2 regions of the Corynebacterium sp. p3-SID1194 genome follow, and region 2 is predicted to be linked to the other one. Evidence: riboswitches for the same ligand, from Rfam matches in the RefSeq annotation. Region 2 holds a riboswitch; the other holds the start of a gene.

Region 1 (3,863 bases), on a different contig from region 2:
CTGCACCGCTGGTGAAGCTTCCAGATAAGCGTTCAAGAGCTGGTCCACAATCCGCGGACGATAAGTCTTCATACTGCAAGAATAGACAAACCTGCCGGAAGTGTCGACGCTAAACTAACGGAATAGTCGACGCAAACCTGCCGGAAGTGTCGACCTCCTATGGCGTCCTACGCCGTAGACTGAACGAGGCGACTCCGAGCAACACGACGCAGACCGGCCAGCAAAATCGCCGCATCGATCCCGATATTGCCCTGCGGGAAGGCAGCTTGATCCGGCACTCCACCAAGCGATTGCATCCGAATCGGCCCCCACGCGGCAGCGTCGCCTAAGGACTTCAGAAAAATCACGGAACGATTGCTGCGGGGAGCCCTGAACTGAATCGGCTTACCCCAGGGACGACGAAACACCCCCTGCGTCCCGGATTGAAAACAACCGGGGCCCAGGGGGCGTCGATAAGCAATGCAAGCGAGCGCTTATGCCTGCTGCATCTTGCCGTCCTTGTCCTTGAACGGGAAGCCGAAGTGGCGCAGCAGCGCGCGGCCTTCCTCGTCGTTGACAGCGGACGTGACAACGGTGATGTCCATACCGCGCGGACGGTCGATCTTGTCCACGTCGATCTCGTAGAACATCGTCTGCTCGGACAGGCCGAACGTGTAGTTGCCGTTGCCGTCGAACTGGGTGTCCGACAGACCACGGAAGTCGCGAATACGCGGAAGAGCGACCGTCAGCAGACGATCCAAGAACTCCCACATACGGTCGCCGCGCAGGGTGACCTTCGCGCCGATCGGCATGCCCTCACGGAGCTTGAAGTTAGCGATGGACTTCTTCGCGCGACGCAGCTGCGGCTTCTGGCCGGTGATCGCGGTGAGGTCCTCGAGCGCGCCGTTGATCATCTTGGAATCGCGGGCAGCGTCGCCGACACCCATGTTGACCACAATCTTGGTCAGACCCGGGATCTGCATGACGTTCTCGTAGCCGAACTGCTCAGACAGCTTGCCGCGAATCTCGTCCTGGTAACGCGTCTTCAGACGCGGGGTGTAGTTAGCCTCGGTCATTAGATGTCCTTCCCGTTCGACTTGGCAACGCGGACCTTCTTGCCGTTCTCATCGAAGCGGTAACCCACACGGGTCGGGGTGCCCTCAGAATCGACCACCATCACGTTGGACACGTGGATCGGGGCCTCCTGGGTGACAATGCCGCCGGACTCAGCGCCGCGCTCATTGTAAGAGTTAGCAACGTGCTTCTTCACACGGTTCACGCCCTCGACGAGGACACGGTCACGCTGCGGGTACGCCTCGATGACGCGACCCTGAGCGCCCTTGTCCTTGCCAGCGATGACCTGGACCATATCGCCCTTCTTGATCTTCAACTAGATCACCTCCGGTGCGAGAGACACGATCTTCATGAACTTCTTATCGCGCAGCTCACGAGCGACCGGGCCGAAGATACGGGTGCCGCGGGGCTCAGTGTCGTTCTTGATCAGAACAGCTGCATTTTCGTCGAACGCGATGTAGGAACCGTCCGGACGACGGGTCTCCTTCTTCGCACGAACGATGACGGCGCGGACAACCTCGCCCTCTTTCACATTGCCGCCCGGGGCGGCTTCCTTCACGGTGGCGACAATCGTGTCGCCGATACCGGCGAAGCGTCGAACAGAACCGCCGAGCACCTGGATGCACAGAATCTCGCGTGCACCAGTGTTGTCGGCGACCTTCAGACGCGATTCTTTCTGAATCACAGTTGGTCTCCTGACCTGGATCAATGTGCGCCAGATTTCCGTCCTGCACGCACGTGGTCAATGTCTTTTTGTGCCTTTTCGCTTATCGACGAACAGTGCCCAGCACTTCACGTGCCGTCACCGCCGAAGGGTCTCGCAGCCTCAACTCGGAAACGCGCGTCAACTGCGACCAGCGATAGACAACTGTGGTATTAAACCACGCCGCCTGCGCGAACCTCAAATTCCCGCAGCCGCGGGCCTTTTCCATTTGCTCTGCACTTCCCCTTCTGCTGCTGGATCGAATTCAGCCCCCGCCACCTCCCGTTCGCGTACGATGTCGGGTCAAGACACGGGGTGCCACGCACCCGCCGCCGCGCAACGCCGCAGTTCGCCAGAGCTGCAGCCGCGCGAAACGGAGGCGGGTACGAAGCTGAGATCACACCCGTCGAACCTGAACGAACCAACATTCGCGGAGGAATTGTCTGATGGCTTCTTTGTCCACTTCTGATGGCGGCGCGCAGCGCAGCGCGATCCCGAACATCCTGTCCATCGCGGGCACGGACCCGACGGGCGGGGCGGGAATCCAGGCGGATCTGAAGTCGATCTCGGCGGCGGGCGGCTACGGCATGTGCGTGGTGACGGCGCTGGTGGCGCAGAACACGCACGGGGTGCGCAGCATTCATGTGCCGCCGCAGGATTTCCTGAAGGAGCAGCTGGACGCGGTCTTCGACGACGTCGAGGTGGACGCGGTGAAGATCGGCATGCTGGGGGATGTGGAGACGACGAAGACGGTCTCCGATTACTTGGCAGCGCACCCGGTCCCGACGGTGGTGGTCGACCCGGTGATGGTGGCCACGAGCGGCGATCGCCTGCTCACCGAGGACGCGGAGGAGGCGATGAGGCAGTTCGTGAAGGATCACGCGAGCGTCGTCACGCCGAATATTCCGGAGCTTGCTGTGCTGGCGGGCACGACGCCTGCGGAGACATTCGATGAGGCGCTCGAGCAGGGCCGCGAATACGCGAAGGCAGCGGGCGTGAAGGTCCTCGTGAAGGGCGGACACCTCAAGGCGGGTTACGCATCGAACGCGCTGGTCACGCCGGCTGGCGAGGTCGAGGTCGCGCATGTGCCGCGCGTGGACACGAAGAATACGCACGGCACGGGTTGTTCGTTGTCGTCGGCTTTCGCCACGCGCATGGCGATCGACCCTCACGGCGCGCTCGCATGGACGTCGAGTTGGCTCCACGAGGCGATCGCGCACGCGGACGACCTCAACGTCGGCACGGGTCACGGGCCGGTGGACCACTTCCACCGTTCGCGCCGCCTCGCCGCAGCAGGGTCAACGCAGCCATGGAAGCTTATCGACGACTGGACCGCCCCATCCTCCCCCTCCCTCGACCCCAAGATTCCTGCTGCCGGACCGTTTACCCGCGAGCTGTGGGACAAGGCTGCGCAGAAGGTGTGGCCGGAGACGTTGGAGTTGCCGTTCATCCGCGCGCTGCGCGACGGCACTTTGCCGGAGGAGCAGTTCAGCTTCTACCAAGTGCAGGATGCGTATTACCTCCGCGAATACTCCCGCGCACTGGCGACGGTGAGTGCGAAGGCCCCGGACGCGGAGGATCAGGTGTGGTGGTCGCAGTCCGCGACGGTCGCGATCGAGGCGGAGTCGGAACTGCACCGCAACTGGATTTCTGAGCACCACATCGAGGCGGACACTCCCCCCTCTCCTGTCACCCTCGGCTACGTGAATATGCTCACATCTACGGCCGCTTTTTCGGATTATATTGTCGGCGCCACGGCAGTGTTGCCGTGCTTTTGGCTCTACGCGGAGGTCGGTTTGCACCTCGCGGAAAACAATCATCCTGAGCATCCGTACAACGCGTGGCTGTCCATGTACGGGGGCGAAGATTTCACAGATGCCGTGCGTATGGCCCTGAATTCGGTGGAGAAGGCTCTCTCTGGCGCAAGCGAAAAGCAGCGCGCGGACGCTCTCGAGGCGTTCATGTACGCGTGCTATTACGAACGCGAATTCTTCGATCAGGCCACGCGCAACTAGTTCGCGGATAGAGCTTCGGGGCCAAAATCACGGTTAGCCACCTACCCGAGAATGCTTTAGCTTGGGAAGAGTGAGTTTCAGTGAGAAGGCCC
Region 2 (3,863 bases):
TCTCACCTTGGGAGAGTCCTTCGCCGTTTTCCAGGCATTTCTCTCGCGCGATGTCGAGGATGTCGGGTTCGTTCACTGAAGCGGGTGTAGCCATAGCGATAAATGTAGACCACTCACCGCCAAATAGCAGCATGCAGCATGTTTTGAACGGTGTTCAGCAGGTGTTTGGCAGTGGGGTAGGGGGTGCGCTAGCTGTCGAGCGCCTGCTGCCAGAAGTCGGCTTCCAGGCGAGTTGCTGTACGGAAAATATCCAGTAGGCGCTCGAAGCGCTTCGTGCCCTTGATCTCCTCGGCGGGCACCCCCAGTAGGTCGTCGAGAAGCGTCGTCATGGCTACCGCTTGGTTCTGGAAATCGTCGCCGGCGTATTCCTGGATCCACTCCGCGTACGGGTGGTCCGGGTTCTCCTTCAGCTTCGGCTCGAGGTAGGTGCCGATCTCGGCATAACCGATTTGGCACGGCGCAAGCGCGATCTGCAGCTCCAGCAGGTCGCCCGCCATGCCCGTGTCGAGCACGTAGCGGGTGTAAGCCACCGTGGACTTCTTCTCCGGCGCGCGCTCAAGCTCCTCGGTGGAAATGCCCCAGCGCTCCGTCAGGCGACGGTGGAGATTCGTCTCATGAATGGTGGCGGACAGGCCCTGCGCCGCGGATTCAACCTCCGCCAACGTGCGGGACTTGTACGCGGCGAGCGCGTTCGCGCGGGCGTACTGCACGAGGAAGAGGTAATCCTGCACCAGGTAGTCCTGAAAGACCGGAAGGGGCAGAGTGCCCTCGCCGAGATCTTCGACGAACTTGTGGTGGATGTAGGCATCCCACTCGGGGGAGTCCTGCTTGAGAAGCTCCAAGAGACTCATGTTTTTACACCTCTAGCGGTTGCTCGTAGGAATTGTTGAAGAAGTCCAGCTCCAGCGCCACGGCGCGGCCGAAGTACTCCTCGACGACCTCGCGGTTGTCCGGGCCGACGCGGTCGACCTCGCTGCGGAGGAACTCCACCAGGTCGTGGAACTCCGGGTAGTCGTGCAGCTCGATCCACTCGTTGTGGACGAAGCTCTCCGGCCTCTTCTCCGGGGCGTTCGTGGCCCAGTCGAGGTACAGCCACTCCGCCACGACGAGCACGCCGAGGGCGGCGGCGTAGGAGCGGGTCTCGGCTGCCTCGCGCATCAGGCCGGTGAAGCCGGCGCATGCTGCGGTGTCCGGGGTGTTGTCGCGCTGCTCCTCAGTCACGCCGAGCTCCTCGAAGGAGCGGAGGAAATACGTGTTCTCATCGCCCGCGACCTCGCCGATGAACTGGGAGAGACGCAGACGCGGGGCGAGCTCGTCCGCGGTGGACATCGCAGCACCGAGAAGCTGGAGGAAGCTATCCAGGAAGCGGTAGTCCTGCACGAGGTAACCGGCCATGACACCGTCGTCAATCGTGCCGTCGAAAAGCTCCTGCACGAAACGGTGGCCCACTGCGGCGTCCCACTTCTCGCGGTGGGCATCGCGCAGCTCGTCGCTGAATCTAGTCAATGTTGTGTCCTTCCAGTTGACGTGGAACTAGCGGACACGGGGGCCGTTGCAAGACAATCCCTCCGCGAAGATGGCTTCGATCAGGTTCGGCGGGTGTGATCTCAGCCCTGCTTGAGCAGGGCACCCCGTGTCTTGCCCGCCCACGCTACCAATTTCTGCAAATGGCGGCCTAGGCGCGGGTGTAGTGCGCGTTTGCTACTTTGCGTGGCGCTCGATGATGTCGCCGAATTCCGGCAGTGCCGGGGCGACGATCTTGCCCACCTTGCCGCGCATGGAGGAGTACACCTTCTGCACTGGACCCGGCGCGCGGTCGGCGAAGGAATCGCCGATCTTCAGCACGGACTCGGTGACGCTGTCCTCGTTGTCGGCGAGGTGCGCGCCAAAGCTGGCTGTGCCGGAACCCTCGTAGGACTCCCAGTGGGGTGTGAGCTCCTCGACGATGCTCGGCATGAGCTGGTTGATGCCCTTGCTCAGCGCATCCGCGTCCGCCTTCTTCGCGGCGCCGACAGCGGATTTCAATGCCATGCCGGTCAGACCCGACTGGTTACTGATGGTCGTATCCGCCAGCGTAGTCAGGTCGGCGACGACCTCGGTGCGGGTGGAGTCATTCAGGAGAGATTTCAAGTCAGTCACGCGGACCATATTAACTGTCTTTTTGATCTGCGAACGGGTCCAGCAACAGGGAAACGGTCCCGCGCGTTCACCCTTGTCGGTGCTCGCGGGACCGCTGATTCCCATTCAAGTTGCAGTTCTTCCGCCACAGGTTCACATGAATCACTGCAACCACAACAGGCACAAATGTAACAAACGTTTCAGAGCTCCGCTACATAAGGTGGGGGAGTGTCGCGTTTGTCACTGCTTGCGGGCAGGCTACTGGGCCTGTTGCTGCTGGTTCTGGCGCTGCGGTTGGTTTTTCGGCTGGTTCCGCCCCTGGTTCTGCTGCGGGAGGGGAAGGAACTTCTGGAGCTCATTCATCGCCTGGCGCTGGATATCCATCCACTGGGCATTGACCTTCTGCAGTTCCTTTTGGATCGGCGGGTACTGCGCAATGACACCCAGAATCGCAGTGGTGGCGGCGGTGGCCAGGAAGATCGAGAACGAGGCCGAACCGGTGTATGCGCTGCCCAACGGCGGCTGCTCCGGCACTTCGTACCCGTCTGGAATGGCGTCAGCGTTGTCCTTATTCCTTGTCACAGAATCAGCCGAGGAGCTGGAGCTGCCGCCATTATCCGCCGCGACAGCGGTGGGAGCGACGAGCAAGGATGCGGACAGTGCGGCTGCAACAGCAGCAGAGGTGAGCTTTTTCATGCCCCGCATTTTACCGACCAGCTCTTTGGCGGAAACTAGAACAAACTTATGCCGGGCGCATCAGTCTCGCTCGCACCAGCGCTGATAGATCTCCCTGGCGATATCGGCGAAGGGAGCATTGAAATCGGTGAGCGGCTCGAGGCGCTCGATGCCGCGTGCGAGAGCGGCGGCAGCAGCGGTGGGGGAGTCGAAGACCGGCAGGCCGTCCAGCTTCGCGCCGGGAATCGCCACGGCAGCGCAGATCGCGGAATAGCTCCGCACGGTCGTGCCCCACTTCGTGCAGCACTCGTCGGCGATGATGAGCAGTTGCTCAGGGCTTAAAGGTTTCATGATTGGTGTGTGTGGGGATGTGGTGGGGTTTAATCCGTCTCATTGGGTCGGGCACGGCGGATGCGGGCCTGCAACGCGGCGCGGCCGGGGACGGTGTCGTTGGCGAGGGAGGCCACGGCGGCGTCGTCAAGCAATCTGCTTGCTGAAATGACCACCGCGCGTTTCGCTGCTTCCTGTTTGCTGCACCCCCATGCGCTGGCGAGCAGGACGAGCGCGCGGTCCTCTTCAGCGGACAGCCTGAGCGTCATAGCCATGATCGTGATGGTATCACTCTGATACCGCATGTGAGCGGGGGAATGGTTCTCACGGCGCGTAAACTGCTCTATGAACTATCTCTAACTGAAAGGCCTCAACTTTGAGTGACGATATTTTCGGTGGCGGTAGCGAGGGCGACCGCATCCTCCCCATTGACATCAACGAGGAGATGCAGACCAGCTACATCGACTACGCGATGAGCGTCATCGTCGGCCGCGCACTGCCTGACGTGCGCGACGGCATGAAGCCCGTGCACCGCCGCATTGTCTACGCAATGTACGACTCCGGCTACCGCCCGGAGCGCTCGTACGTGAAGTCCGCGCGCCCGGTCTCCGACACGATGGGTCAATTCCACCCGCACGGTGACTCCGCTATTTACGACACCCTGGTGCGCCTCGCGCAGCCGTGGGTCATGCGCTACCCGCTGGTGGACGGCCAGGGCAACTTCGGCTCCCGCGGCAACG

The links. A riboswitch is a leader RNA that binds a small molecule or an ion and turns the genes downstream of it on or off. The one in region 2 is predicted to bind thiamine pyrophosphate.
Region 1: another riboswitch for thiamine pyrophosphate. It lies ahead of M3G19_RS02550 (bifunctional hydroxymethylpyrimidine kinase/phosphomethylpyrimidine kinase); the one in region 2 lies ahead of M3G19_RS06350 (TenA family protein).

The regions. Positions count from the first base shown of each region.
Region 1 covers NZ_JALXWY010000002.1:76,882-80,744, forward strand. Annotated here, with positions in the region: gene M3G19_RS02530 (ATP-binding protein) at 1-72, opposite strand, end outside; gene rplE (50S ribosomal protein L5) at 474-1,055, opposite strand; gene rplX (50S ribosomal protein L24) at 1,055-1,369, opposite strand; gene rplN (50S ribosomal protein L14) at 1,370-1,738, opposite strand; TPP riboswitch at 2,058-2,213, shown strand; gene M3G19_RS02550 (bifunctional hydroxymethylpyrimidine kinase/phosphomethylpyrimidine kinase) at 2,203-3,771, shown strand; gene M3G19_RS02555 (formate/nitrite transporter family protein) at 3,842-3,863, shown strand, end outside.
Region 2 covers NZ_JALXWY010000007.1:2,980-6,842, reverse strand. Annotated here, with positions in the region: gene bioB (biotin synthase BioB) at 1-94, opposite strand, end outside; gene tenA (thiaminase II) at 189-851, opposite strand; gene M3G19_RS06350 (TenA family protein) at 856-1,506, opposite strand; TPP riboswitch at 1,546-1,644, opposite strand; gene M3G19_RS06345 (DUF6918 family protein) at 1,702-2,148, opposite strand; gene M3G19_RS06340 (hypothetical protein) at 2,377-2,814, opposite strand; gene M3G19_RS06335 (TetR family transcriptional regulator) at 2,875-3,144, opposite strand; gene M3G19_RS06330 (CopG family transcriptional regulator) at 3,174-3,398, opposite strand; gene gyrA (DNA gyrase subunit A) at 3,569-3,863, shown strand, end outside.